Regions from separate parts of the Bacillus sp. NS1 genome, predicted to be linked through region 2. Evidence: riboswitches for the same ligand, from Rfam matches in the RefSeq annotation. Region 2 holds a riboswitch; each other region holds the start of a gene.

Region 1 (3,555 bases), on a different contig from region 2:
CAGGGTGATTTGGCCAATTGGATGATCCCCGGAAAGATGGTAAAAGGGATGGGCGGCGCCATGGATCTCGTCAACGGGGCGAAACGGATCGTTGTCATCATGGAGCATGTCAATAAGCATGGCGAGTCGAAGGTGAAAAAAACATGCTCCCTTCCGCTGACAGGCCAGAAAGTCGTGCACAGGCTGATTACGGATTTGGCTGTTTTTGATTTTGATAACGGCCGCATGACACTGACTGAGCTTCAGGAAGGTGTCACAATTGAAGAGGTTTATGAAAAAACAGAAGCCGATTTCGCTGTCAGCCAGTCTGTGATCAAACAAAATTCTTAATGGGAAGGAGTTTGACATGAAAAAACAAGTCGCCTTGGTGACAGGAGCAGCTGGCGGAATCGGGTTCGAAATCGCGAGGGAATTCGCCCGTGAAGGCGCTAGCGTCATCGTTTCGGACCTTCATCAGGAAGCGTGCGAAAAGGCCGCTTCCAAGCTTACAGAAGAAGGCTTTGACGCAGCAGCCATTCCGTGTGATGTGACAAAGGAAGCGCAAGTCGCTGATACGGTGAACACCATCCAAAAACGATATGGCCGCTTGGATATTTTGGTGAACAATGCCGGTATTCAGCACGTCGCTCCGATTGAGGAGTTTCCGACAGAAACCTTTGAACAGCTGATCAAGGTCATGCTGACGGCGCCCTTCATCGCGATGAAGCATGTTTTTCCGATCATGAAAAAACAGCAGTTTGGCAGAATCATTAATATTGCATCTGTTAATGGTTTAGTCGGCTTTGCGGGGAAATCCGCTTATAATAGCGCCAAGCACGGCGTCATTGGGCTGACTAAGGTCGGGGCGCTGGAAGGCGCGCCCCACGGCATTACAGTCAACGCGCTCTGTCCGGGTTATGTCGATACACAGCTTGTCTGCAATCAGCTGAGCGATCTTTCGAAAACAAGAAATGTCCCTTACGACTCCGTGCTTGAACATGTCATTTTTCCGCTTGTGCCGCAAAAACGATTGCTTTCCGTAAAGGAAATTGCGGATTATGCAATTTTTTTGGCAAGCGAGAAAGCGAAGGGTGTCACCGGGCAGGCTGTTGTCCTTGATGGGGGCTACACCGCTCAATAACATAAAAAACACACTTGCTCCGCCAGGGAATCAAGTGTGTTTTTTCTTTGCTTATTTCCAAACATCGTTAGCGATTTCAACTACATGGCGCAGCTTCGCCCATTGCTGTTCTTCAGTCAGCTTGTTGCCTTCCTCAGTTGAAGCGAATCCGCATTGAGGACTGAGGCAAAGCTGATCTAAGCTCACATAACGGGATGCTTCTTCGATACGGCGTTTTACATCGTCCGGATGTTCAAGCTCACCGAATTTAGATGTCACTAATCCAAGGACAAGCTGAAGATCAGAGCGCTTCACATAACGGAGCGGCTCAAATCCGCCTGAGCGTGAATCATCATACTCCAGGAAAAGCCCGTCCAGGTTCAAACCGTCAAAAATGGTTTCGGCTGCTGCGTCATAGCCGCCTTCCGCTGTCCAAGTGGACTGGAAGTTGCCGCGGCAAATATGCATTGTTACGGTCAAGTCATCCGGACGGTCGGCAATCGCATCGTTAATCGATTTCGCAAACAGCTGGCGAAGCTCATCAGGCGTTGTTCCGAACGCTTCGATTTGTTTTAATCCTTTTTCAGATAAGAAAACAGCCCAAGCTGTATCATCAAGCTGAAGGTAGCGGCAGCCTCTGTCGTAAAACGCTTGAATCGCTTTTTTATATGCTTTGGATACATCGTGCTGGAAAAGATGATAGTCGTTTTTGTATGCATCCTTTTCCAGTTTTCCGCGGAAAAACAGCATATTCGGGCTTGGGATCGTCATCTTTGGCGTCGCGTCACCGGCAATGCTATGGAGAAATGAGTAATCTTCAAGCATTTGGTGAGTTGAAAAGTCGATATCACCTGTGACTTTAATGCCGCGTGCTTTTGTCTGTACGTTATGAAATTGAATGCCCTGCTCAGGAGTAAACGGCTCAACGCCATCCAGGTTTTCCAGAAAATCAAAATGCCACCATGCTCTGCGGAATTCACCGTCTGTCACCACGTTCAGGCCGGTTTCCTTCTGTTTTTCCACAATGCGGATGATTTCATCGTTTTCGATTTGGCGAAGCTGCTCAGCTGTAATCTCGCCTGCCGCTTTTTGCAGCCGTGCTTTTTTGACGGGCTCAGACCTCAGCAGGCTTCCGACTTGATCCGCGCGAAACGGCGGTTTTTTTCTTTGAAGTGATTTTTGTTCTGCGGGTGTTGTTTGTTGTGACATGTTGTTCATTCCTTCTTTCCATTCGAATATAAAAAAGCTCTTCCTTTGGATAAGGAAGAGCTTGTGTGACAATCTCAACCTTATCTTCAAGAGCAATCATTGCTCTAAAGGATTTAGCACCATTCTGTTAAACAGCGGTTGCCGGGTATCGCAGGGCCAGTCCCTCCACCTCTCTTGATAAGGAAAACCTTTTTATGAAATTTTCTGATAGTAACTATTATTCACACATTTTCTGTTTCTGTCAATGATAGATTATCTCCACACATCGTTGGCGATGTCGATGACATGGCGCAGTTTCGCCCATTGCTGCTCTTCTGTCAAAAGATTGCCTTCTTCAGTAGAGGCGAAACCGCACTGCGGGCTGAGGCACAGCTGATCCAGGCTCACAAAGCGCGCCGCTTCATTGATTCGGCGTTTCACATCCTCAGGGTTTTCAAGCTCTCCATTTTTCGATGTGATCAAGCCGAGTACAATCTGGAGATCCTTGCGTTTCACGAAACGGAGCGGATCAAAATTTCCGGAGCGGTCATCATCGTATTCCAAGAACAGCCCGTCCAAATGTAAGCCATCCAAAATCGTTTCAGCTACAGCATCATAGCCTCCTGATGCCGCCCATGTTGAACGGAAGTTGCCGCGGCAAATGTGCATCGTGATTGCTAAATCATCAGGCCGGTCTGCCACTGCATCGTTAATCGTTTTGGCGAACAAGGCAGGCAATGTTTCTGGATCGCCGCCAAGCGCCCGAACAACCTCTCTGCTTTTTTCCTCAAAGAAGAGAGACCATGACGTATCATCAAGCTGAAGATAGCGGCATCCAGCATCATAGAAAGCTCTGATTGCTTTTTTATACGCTTGGGCCAGATCATGAAAGTATTCCTCTTGGTCGTCATAAATCCCTGTATCCGCCTTTTCACCGAAAAACAGCATATTCGGGCTCGGAATCGTCAATTTTGGGGTCGCGTCGCCGGCAATCTCATGTAAAAATTGATAATCGACAAGCGCTGGGTGGCTCGTAAAATCGAGTTTTCCCGTCACTTTGATGCTGCGTGCTTTTGTTTTCGCATTATGGAACTGAATCCCTTCAGACGGGATGAACGGTTCCACACCATCAAGCCCTTCCAGGAAATCATAATGCCACCAAGATCGGCGGAATTCCCCATCTGTTACCACATCGAGACCGATTTCTTTTTGTTTTTCTACAATTCGGGTGATTTCTTGATTTTCGATATCACGAAGCTGATCAGCGG
Region 2 (3,555 bases):
ATGCCATACAATCTTCGGAAGCTCGTTCATGTATTCTTCAGGCGAAATGACTTTGCTGATATTTTCAATGCCAAGTGCCGCTGCAGTTTCTTTCGCTACATCGACTTCACTGAAGCCCTGCTGTTCAAATCCGACAGAGAATGTTTTTAAGCTTGGATGAAATTCCTTCGCAACGGATACAATAAAAGAAGAATCAATTCCGCCAGATAGGAATGAACCGACAGGAACGTCACTTCTCATATGAACGTTTACAGAGTCATAGATCGCGTCTCTGACTTCTTTTACAAGCTTATCTTCTTCAGTCTGAACTGGCTTAAAGTTCGCTTTAAAATACGTTTTGAATGTGATATCGCCATCCGGGCGGATTGTGAACTGTGAACCCGGCTCTACTTTTTTCACATTATCATCGAGCGTGCTTGGTTCAGGAACGAATTGGAAAGACATGTACTGCTGCAATGCTTCTTTATCTATTTCAATATCATTCTGAGCAACCATTAAACTTTTTCTCTCTGAGGCAAAATAAACCTGATCATTGATCGTTGTGTAGTACAACGGTTTAATACCGAATGGATCTCTTGCTCCATAAAGCACATGATCGTTTTTATTCCAAATCAGAAAGGCAAACATACCGCGCAGTTTGGACGCAGCTTCTTCTTTATAGTGACGGTAAGTCGCAAGAAGAACCTCTGTGTCCGAATCCGTGTTGAATGTATACCCCTTTGCTTCAAGTTCTTCTCTCAATTCAATATAGTTATAGATTTCTCCGTTAAAGATAATCCAATATGTTTCATCTTCATATGATAAAGGCTGTCCGCCATTTTCTACATCAATAATGCTGAGCCGTCTGAAACCGAATCCAACGTGCTCATCATGGAAATATCCATCACTGTCAGGACCGCGGTGAACGATCATTTGGTTCATTTGTTTGATTAGTTCTTCTTGATCAGCGGTTTGAGCTAACGGATGCTTGTTAAAAACCCCGACAAATCCACACATAGTATTGCCTCCATAATTAAAATTGTCATCATTGAACCCCTATTTATAGACGCTGTGAATAGTATTTGGTTTCACGGTTATGTAAAAAAATAAACATGAATACAACGTAAAAAAGGGAAAGCCGCTTAACCAGTAAGCGGCTATAAAATTATTCTCCTAACGCTTCTTCACGCAGCTTCTCTGCTTTGTCTGTACGCTCCCACGGAAGATCAACATCGTGGCGTCCAAAGTGGCCGTACGCAGCAGTTTGTTTATAAATCGGACGGCGTAAATCAAGCATTTTGATAATGCCGGCAGGTCGTAAATCAAAGTTATTGCGAACAACTTCAATCAATTTTTCCTCAGAAGCTTTTCCGGAACCGAATGTGTTGATTGAGATTGACACAGGCTGTGCAACACCGATCGCGTAAGCAAGCTGTACTTCGCAAGAATCAGCAAGCTCAGCCGCAACGATGTTTTTCGCAACGTATCTCGCTGCATAAGCCGCAGAACGGTCTACCTTCGTTGCATCCTTACCTGAGAACGCGCCTCCGCCGTGGCGTGCATAGCCGCCGTACGTATCAACAATGATTTTGCGTCCTGTAAGTCCCGCATCCCCTTGAGGGCCTCCGATAACGAAACGTCCTGTAGGGTTGATGAAATATTTTGTTTCTTCATCAATCAGCTCTTCAGGAACAACCGGATTGATAACATGTTCTTTAATGTTGCGCTGGATTTGCTCAAGCGTAATTTCAGGGTGATGCTGAGTTGAAATAACAATCGCGTCAATGCGGACAGGTTTGTTATTTTCATCGTACTCAACTGTTACCTGTGTTTTGCCGTCAGGACGAAGGTACGGAAGAATATCTTCTTTACGGACTTCACTCAGGCGGCGGGCCAATTTATGAGCAAGTGAAATTGGAAGAGGCATAAGCTCTTTTGTTTCGTTGCACGCGTAACCGAACATTAAACCTTGGTCACCCGCACCGATCGCTTCAATTTCTTCATCGCTCATTGTGCCTTCACGGGCTTCAAGCGCCTGGTCTACACCCATTGCGATATCAGCAGACTGCTCGTCAATTGATGTTAAAACTGCACAAGTTTCCGCATCAAATCCGTATTTCGCACGTGTGTATCCGATTTCTTTAATGGTTTGACGAACCGTTTTCGGAATGTCAACATACGTAGATGTTGTGATCTCTCCGCTGACAAGAACCAAACCAGTTGTCACAGACGTTTCACAAGCAACACGCGCGTTAGGGTCTTTCTTTAAAATTTCATCTAAAATGCTGTCAGAAATCTGGTCACAGATTTTATCCGGATGCCCCTCCGTAACAGATTCTGATGTAAATAAACGACGATTTTTACTCATGATTTGCTTCCTCCTGCACAAGGCCTCCCGAAAGACCTTGTATATATGATACGGAACTCGCTCCCTCTTATACAATGTAACGTTATATTAGAGAATGTTAATTGGCATATTTATGAAATAAAAAAACCTTTTCCATCGAGGAAAGGGTTTGGTCTTTGTGCCTTTCACTCTTATCGCTCAAGGAATCATACAACCTTGCAACAGGTTAGCACCTTGGTTGTCTCACACAGTTGAACATAATAATAACAGAGAAACCGGTTGCTGGGCTTCATAGGGCCTGTCCCTCCGCCAGCTCGGGATAAGAGTATCCGCTCAATGAAATATCTTATCGTAAAAGGGTTTGCAATGTCAATATGATTCAGAAGAAATAGGCACCTATATTGAGAGAAAACATTGGAAAACGCACACACAAAAAACGTTAAATAGTATAGACTATTTGAAAATATATGTTATACTAATTCACAATTAGCAAAACACAAAAAACGATAAAGGAAGGTTTCATATGAACTCAGTTGATTTAACCGCTGATCTACAAGCCTTATTAACAAGCCCAAATGTGCGTCATAATTTATCAGCAGCACAGCTTACAGAAAAAGTACTATCCCGGAACGAAGGCATTTTAACTTCCACAGGCGCTGTTCGGGCGACAACAGGCGCTTATACAGGACGCTCGCCTAAAGACAAATTTATCGTGAAGGAAGAAAGCACGAAAAATAAGATCGATTGGGGTACGGTGAATCAGCCAATTTCAGAAGAAGCATTTGAGCGGCTGTACACGAAAGTTGTCAGCTATCTGAAACAGCGAGATGAGCTGTTTGTATTCGAAGGATTTGCCGGAGCAGATGAAAAATACAGGCTGCCCATCACCGTCGTAAATGAGTTCGCATGGCACAATTTATTCGCCAGACAGCTGTTTATCCGACCGGAGGGCAATGATAAGAAAACAGTTGAACAACCGTTTACCATTCTTTCTGCTCCGCATTTCAAAGCGGATCCAAAAACAGACGGCACACATTCTGAAACCTTTATTATTGTCTCTTTTGAAAAGCGGACGATTTTAATCGGCGGAACAGAGTATGCTGGAGAAATGAAGAAATCGATTTTCTCCATTATGAATTTCCTGCTCCCTGAAAGAGATATTCTATCCATGCACTGCTCTGCCAATGTCGGTGAAAAAGGCGATGTCGCCCTTTTCTTCGGATTGTCCG
Region 3 (3,555 bases), on a different contig from region 2:
TCTTTCGTCGTCAGCTCCACATACTCGGTCACGTCAGGAAGCTTTTGCTGATTTAAAATGGTAATAGCTGTTTCTTTCCATTCAACAGAACGAGGAACAGCAAATGAATGGGTCATGAATGGATCATTCCTTTACAAGTAACTTAAATAATTCAATAACATCCGTTATCGTTTTGAAGTCCGAACGTTTTTCAATAAAGGCTGTGCCGGTTTCGAGCGCCAGCCGTTTTCTGATGATTCGTTTATCAAACGGCACGATCGTATCCAGATCAGCCACATGGGCAAGGCCGATCGTGCGGCGTATGAGCTCGCAGCCCGCAAATCCGATCGTCTCTTCAAAAATATGACTGAGCGTATCAGTAAGATAACCGTCGATTTTGGCGTAAACATCAAGACTGTCCTTTTCCCAGGCTTCAGTGAATGTCTCTTGAAATGTTTCCCAGACCTGCTTGACATGCTGGTATAACGGCTCTCTGTCATCACCGTCACGGCCGAGTGCGTTCAAAAATAAGTTGGCGATAAATTGGCCTACATCAAAGCCGATCGGTCCGTAAAAAGCAAATTCAGGATCAATCACCTTTGTTTCATGTTCGCTTGCAAAAATGCTCCCTGTATGCAAATCACCATGAATCAGCGTTTCTGCCGATGTTAAAAATGACTTTTTCAGCTTAGCGGCTTCGATTTTAACGTTGTCATTATTCCAAAGCTTCTCGACAAAAGGACGAAGCTCTTCTTCAAAATCATTTGTGTCATGGTCAAAGAAAGGATCTGTAAAGACAAGTCTTTCCGTTATGTCGCACAGCTCCGGGTTTGTAAACTGTTTAACAAGCTGTTTTTTCACCTTAGGTTCAAGCGCGTAATCAGATGAATAAAAAAGGGTCTTTCCTAAAAACTCACCGATGTGCTGTGACAGATGCGGATAATGTTCACCCTCAATGAGTCCTTTTCTTGCGATTTTCAGATGAGAGAGGTCCTCCATGACGGTAACCGCCATTTCTGTATCAGAATAAAACACTCTTGGAACCAGATGAGGGACATGCTCACCCTGCCGGATGAGAGCGCTGCTTTCGATTCTTGCGCGATCGATTGTCAGCGGCCAGCTTTCTCCGACGACTTTTGCATAAGGAACCGCCTGTTTAATGATCAAAGCTCTGTCATGTTCTTGATCATAAATATGAAAAACGTAATTTAAGTTGCCGTCGCCGATTTCCTGGCATGTCAGTGTGCTTTTGCTTGGAAATAAGCCAAGCTTTACCGCAAGTGCCACAGCGGAGCTTTCATTTAACGTTTCGTATAAAGGTGTTTTTGTGACTGCCATTGTCATAACCTCCAATTATGTAATCTCTTGATATGTTTGCAGCTGATTGGCCGTAAAAAAGCCTCCTTCTCAGAGAGAAAGAGGCTTAACATGTATGTCCGCCTCTCTTATCTCTCAGATCAGATCTGATGGAATTAGCACCGTGCCTTAGAGACGAGTGTCTCGGCGCGAAAAAGATGCGCCCCATTTCACAATGGAATTACGGTCGGTTGCTGTTGGGGTCAAAAGGCCAAATCCCTCGCCCAACTCTCGATAAGAGAATATATTCATTTGTTAAACAATTCTAATTTATCAGTTGATGAACATAGTAACAGGTGTTTTGTTAAGTTGTCAATAAATTTTTTAATATAAATCTTTTCTGATATCATCGAAAACAGGAATGCTTTCTCGCACCTTAACGCTTTCCTGAAGGTCGATTTCAGCTCGGACAATGCCTTCTTCCCGTCCGCCTTCAGCAAGTACACGCCCCCATGGATCAATAATCAGGCTATGCCCGGCAAATTCATTATCTGGATTTGAACCGGTACAATTGCATGCAGCGACAAAGCATTGATTTTCAATGGCCCGGGCAATTAGCAGGCTTTTCCAATGATCAAGGCGGGGAAGCGGCCATTCTGCAGAAATAAACAGCACGTTGGCACCTTTTGTTGTATGTTTTCTGATCCACTCCGGAAAACGGATATCGTAACAGATCAGTCCTGAGCTTTTGACGCCATCAAGCTCAAAGTATCCGTCTTCGGAACCGGCTGATAAATACACATGCTCATCCATCAGCTGAAAAAGGTGGGCTTTTCTGTACTCTTTAACGATTTGTCCTTCCTTATCCGCGATGTACATTGTATTATAAACATCAGAATCATTTCTGACAGCGACCGATCCGGCGACAATATGAACGCCATGTTTTTTTGCTGTTTTCTTCAGCCAGCTCTGAGCAAAACGCCCGTCTTCATCAGCGAGCTCATCAAGGTTGGCCAGGTCATATCCGGTCGTCCATAATTCAGGAAGAACAAGAACATCAGCATGCTTGCTTTCTTTTTCGATCAAAAATTCAGCCTTTTTGATATTTTCCGAACGTTTACCATATGAAATATCAAATTGAAGACAAGATATCGTCCATTTCATCTTTTTATCACTCCAAATTTTTCTTTACTTTTTTCATTTAACCATATATGATGATGGACTATCATTTCAAGATTTTTTTAGAAGGTGAGAATAGATGAAATTTGAACAGTCTCATGTATTGAAGGAATTGCCTAAACAATTCTTCGCTTCTCTGGTGCAGAAAGTGAACCAAAAGCTCGCAGAAGGGCATGACGTCATCAACCTCGGACAGGGAAATCCGGATCAGCCGACTCCGGAACATATCGTCGAGGAAATGAAACGAGCCGTTGCGGATCCTGAAAATCATAAATACTCGTCTTTTCGCGGCTCGTACAGTCTAAAATCAGCCGCAGCAGCATTTTATAAAAGAGAATACGGCATTGATCTTGACCCGGAAACTGAAGTCGCTATATTATTCGGCGGGAAAGCCGGTCTGGTCGAGCTCCCGCAATGCCTGTTGAATCCCGGAGATACGATTTTAGTTCCTGATCCGGGCTATCCTGATTACTGGTCAGGTGTCACACTCGCGAAAGCGAAAATGGAAATGATGCCGCTCGTAAAGGACAGGGCGTTTCTTCCTGATTACAGCAGCATCGCCGCCGAAGTGAGAGAACAGGCGAAATTGATGTATTTAAATTATCCGAATAATCCGACTGGAGCTATTGCTACATCTGAATTTTTTGAAGAAACGGTCAGTTTTGCGAAAGAAAACGGGATCTGTGTCGTTCACGATTTTGCTTATGGCGCTGTAGGGTTTGACGGCTGCAAACCGTTAAGCTTTTTGCAGACTGAAGGTGCGAAGGATATCGGAATTGAAATTTACACGCTGTCAAAAACGTATAACATGGCAGGGTGGCGGGTCGGCTTTGCCGTCGGAAACGCTTCGGTCATTGAAGCAATCAATCTTTATCAAGACCACATGTTTGTCAGTCTTTTCAGAGCGACTCAGGAGGCTGCAGCAGCGGCACTGCTAGCTGATCAGACGTGTGTGGCGGAGCAAAATGCCCGATATGAGAGCAGGCGAAACGCTTGGATCGCTGCATGCCGGGAAATCGGCTGGGATGTGACAGCTCCGGCAGGTTCATTTTTTGCATGGCTGCCTGTGCCTGAAGGCTATACTTCCGAGCAGTTCTCAGA
Region 4 (3,555 bases), on a different contig from region 2:
GAAATTATATTCCTGTTCACCAGCCAGTACACCGGTGTATAACTTTTCATTGAGTGTTTTTAATTCTTCCGTCGGCTCTGCTTTGATGTAAATGACATTATTGACAGGCGAAAATGAGCTGTATTTTGTCATTTTGAGAACCACTGGATGGGACTCCTTTGCGATGTTTCTCAGGTGGGATACAAGCTGATCCGCTTTCTCCTCTGCACATTCAAACGATGCTCTCAGCGTCAAATGGGGCGGGATTAGGGAATAGCTTGGGTCATAGCGCTTTCTGTAAGAGTTCGCAAGGTCTTGGAGTTTTTTTGATGGAAATAAAACGATTCCGTATTTCATATTATGTCCCTCCTGGAAATAAAGTATGATAGAGTGTCAAAGCATTTTTTTCAGCGCCGGCGTGATGAGCGGCTGCCAATATGTCCATTTGTGATCTCCGTCAAATGGTTCAAAAACATAATCGGAAAGCTTCTCCTCCAGCAGCTGTTTCAGCTCCTGATTCGGTTCTGTAAAGTCCAGAATGTTTCCGTCTGTCGTGTGGACCTCAGTTTCTTTTGTTCCGATCTGGTGATAAATAGAGAGGTGTTTGATATCGTCCGACTGTTTCACGGCTTCCAATACATGTTTGTCTACATAGGGAGACTGCATGATGATGTTACCGAACATATTCGGATAATCAAGCGCTGTCATAAGCGATATGGTCGCTCCGAGAGAGTCCCCTATCAGCGTTCGCCCATAGCCAACCTGATAGGTAGGGTACTCGCCATCCGCAAACGGAACGAGCTCATGGGCGATGAACCGTTTATACGCTGAAAATTTTGAGCCTTCCGGATGATAGGTATTTCGGCGCTCTTTTACATCCTTATAAGGAACACCGATAATAATGCTCCTGTCTATTTCTCGTTTGGACAGCAATTCTTCGACCTGTCTGCCAATTCTCCCCAGCCTGAAATAATCGTGGCCGTCCTGCGCGATAATGACATGGTATTTATAAAGCGGGGAGTAGTTGGACGGCAGATAAACGAGCAAAGTCATTTCTTCGTTAAGCTCTTTTGAAAAGAATTTCTTTTCTTGCACTGTGCCGTTTTTCGGTGCCATAATACATTCCTCCAGGACATCACTAGACTTTCTTGCTGTTTTTCATTATTGTACCATGAATTATTAGAAATTTCTCTCTTTAAACAGTTCGGAACTCGAAGAAAAAAGTGTTGAAATAAACTGCAAATTGCGCTAATATAAAACAATCAGAAAATTGAAATCGATATTTCTTATCGTGAGAGGTGGAGGGACTGGCCCTTAGAAACCTCAGCAACCGGCTTGTTTTGCATATGTGCAAAACGCCAAGGTGCTAAATCCAGCAAGCGTTTTTTATGCTTGGAAGATAAGAAGAAGCGTTAAACCCCTTCTTCTTATGAAGAAGGGGTTTTTTATTATGAAAAGGGAAGGTGTCAGCTATATGTCACAGCACGTTGAAACGAAATTAGCCCAAATCGGGAACCGAAGCGACGAAGTAACGGGAACAGTGAGTCCTCCTATTTATTTATCAACAGCATACCGCCACAGAGGGATCGGAGAATCAACGGGATTTGATTATGTCCGCACAAAGAATCCGACACGCCAGCTTGTTGAGGATGCGATCGCCAGCTTAGAAAATGGAGCGAGGGGGCTTGCCTTCAGTTCGGGAATGGCAGCCATCCAAACGATTATGGCTCTATTTAAAAGCGGAGACGAACTGATCGTTTCATCGGATCTATATGGCGGCACGTACCGTCTGTTTGAAAATGAATGGAAAAAATACGGATTAACCTTTCAATATGATGATTTCAGCGATGAGGACTGTTTACGCTCTAAGATTACGCCGAACACAAAAGCGGTGTTTGTGGAAACACCGACAAATCCGCTCATGCAGGAGGCGGACATTGAAAAGATCGCCCGGATAACAAAAGAGCACGGTCTTCTGCTGATCGTTGATAATACATTTTATACCCCGGTCTTGCAGCGTCCGCTTGGGCTGGGAGCCGACATTGTGATTCACAGTGCAACCAAGTATTTAGGCGGGCATAACGACTTGCTTGCTGGACTTGTCGTTGTAAAGGATGAGCAGCTTGGTGAGGAAATGTTTCAACATCAAAATGCGATCGGCGCCGTCCTGCCTCCATTCGATTCGTGGCTTCTGATGAGAGGAATGAAGACACTGAGCCTCAGAATGCGCCAGCATCAGGAAAACGCGCAGGAGCTTGCGGCGTTTTTAGAAGAGCAGGATGAAATTGCCGATGTACTGTATCCCGGAAAAGGCGGCATGCTGTCCTTCCGTCTGCAAAAAGAAGAGTGGGTCAACCCATTTTTAAAAGCGCTGAAGACCATTTGTTTTGCAGAAAGCCTCGGCGGGGTGGAAAGTTTTATTACATACCCTGCCACACAGACGCACATGGATATTCCTGAAGAGATCCGCATCGCAAACGGGGTCTGCAATCGTTTGCTGCGTTTTTCGGTCGGAATTGAACATGCGGAAGATTTAAAAGAGGACCTAAAACAGGCACTATGTCAGGTCAAAGAGGGAGCTGTTTCTTTTGAATAATCACAATTGGACGCTGGAAACCCAGCTCGTGCACAATCCATTTAAAACAGACGGCGCAACCGGAGCGGTTAGTGTACCGATCCAGCACGCATCGACTTTTCACCAATCTTCATTTGAAGAGTTTGGCGCATACGATTACAGCCGCTCAGGAACGCCGACAAGAACAGCTCTCGAAGAAACAATTGCCGCACTGGAAGGTGGAACAAGAGGATTTGCTTTCAGTTCAGGCATGGCTGCGATCTCAACAGCATTTTTACTTTTGTCACAGGGCGATCACGTTCTTGTGACAGAAGATGTATACGGCGGAACCTTCCGCATGGTGACAGAGGTGTTGACCAGGTTTGGCATTGAGCATACGTTTGTTGATATGACGGATAGTAACGAAGTGGCGCGGAATATCAAGCCAAATACAAAGGTCATTTATATGGAGACACCGTCAAATCCGACACTTGGGATTACTGATATTAAAGCGGTTGTTCAGCTTGCAAAGGAAAACGGCTGTTTGACCTTTCTGGACAATACATTCATGACTCCTGCTCTGCAGCGTCCGCTTGATCTCGGCGTGGATATTGTGCTTCACAGCGCAACAAAATTCCTGAGCGGACACAGCGATGTGCTGTCAGGCCTGGCTGCTGTCAAGGATGAAGAGCTTGGGAAACAGCTGTATAAGCTGCAAAACGCGTTCGGTGCTGTTCTTGGCGTGCAAGATTGCTGGCTTGTGCTGCGCGGATTAAAAACATTGCAGGTCCGTTTAGAAAAAGCGAGCCAAACAGCGCAGCGGCTTGCGGAGTTTTTTCAGAAGCATCCGGCGGTGAAACGCGTGTATTATCCGGGGCTGGCTGATCATCCGGGCGCTGAAACCCATAAAAGCCAGTCAACGGGAGCGGGCGCCGTGCTGTCTTTTGAGCTTGAAAGCAAAGAGGCTGTTAAGAAATTAGTAGAGAATGTATCACTTCCAGTCTTCGCTGTCAGCCTTGGCG

Evidence for each region. Region 2 has a riboswitch for S-adenosylmethionine ahead of metK (methionine adenosyltransferase). Riboswitches for the same ligand answer to the same signal wherever they lie in the genome.
Region 1: linked by a shared signal. The riboswitch ahead of AC4CV5_RS01260 (5-methyltetrahydropteroyltriglutamate--homocysteine S-methyltransferase) and the one ahead of metK (methionine adenosyltransferase) in region 2 are both predicted to bind S-adenosylmethionine.
Region 3: linked by a shared signal. The riboswitch ahead of mtnK (S-methyl-5-thioribose kinase) and the one ahead of metK (methionine adenosyltransferase) in region 2 are both predicted to bind S-adenosylmethionine.
Region 4: linked by a shared signal. The riboswitch ahead of metI (cystathionine gamma-synthase/O-acetylhomoserine thiolyase) and the one ahead of metK (methionine adenosyltransferase) in region 2 are both predicted to bind S-adenosylmethionine.

What each region holds. Positions count from the first base shown of each region.
Region 1 is NZ_JBZAZF010000001.1:244,346-247,900, forward strand. Features, by position in the region: gene AC4CV5_RS01250 (CoA transferase subunit B) at 1-330, shown strand, start outside; gene AC4CV5_RS01255 (3-hydroxybutyrate dehydrogenase) at 347-1,120, shown strand; gene AC4CV5_RS01260 (5-methyltetrahydropteroyltriglutamate--homocysteine S-methyltransferase) at 1,172-2,308, opposite strand; SAM riboswitch class I at 2,386-2,492, opposite strand; gene AC4CV5_RS01265 (5-methyltetrahydropteroyltriglutamate--homocysteine S-methyltransferase) at 2,561-3,555, opposite strand, start outside.
Region 2 is NZ_JBZAZF010000003.1:42,327-45,881, reverse strand. Features, by position in the region: gene asnB (asparagine synthase (glutamine-hydrolyzing)) at 1-996, opposite strand, end outside; gene metK (methionine adenosyltransferase) at 1,145-2,347, opposite strand; SAM riboswitch class I at 2,515-2,652, opposite strand; gene pckA (phosphoenolpyruvate carboxykinase (ATP)) at 2,850-3,555, shown strand, end outside.
Region 3 is NZ_JBZAZF010000002.1:457,253-460,807, forward strand. Features, by position in the region: gene mtnA (S-methyl-5-thioribose-1-phosphate isomerase) at 1-116, opposite strand, end outside; gene mtnK (S-methyl-5-thioribose kinase) at 124-1,317, opposite strand; SAM riboswitch class I at 1,422-1,576, opposite strand; gene AC4CV5_RS07895 (carbon-nitrogen family hydrolase) at 1,660-2,439, opposite strand; gene mtnE (methionine-glutamine aminotransferase) at 2,534-3,555, shown strand, end outside.
Region 4 is NZ_JBZAZF010000002.1:295,491-299,045, forward strand. Features, by position in the region: gene AC4CV5_RS06990 (YjcG family protein) at 1-336, opposite strand, end outside; gene AC4CV5_RS06995 (esterase family protein) at 373-1,095, opposite strand; SAM riboswitch class I at 1,263-1,385, shown strand; gene metI (cystathionine gamma-synthase/O-acetylhomoserine thiolyase) at 1,454-2,575, shown strand; gene metC (cystathionine beta-lyase) at 2,568-3,555, shown strand, end outside.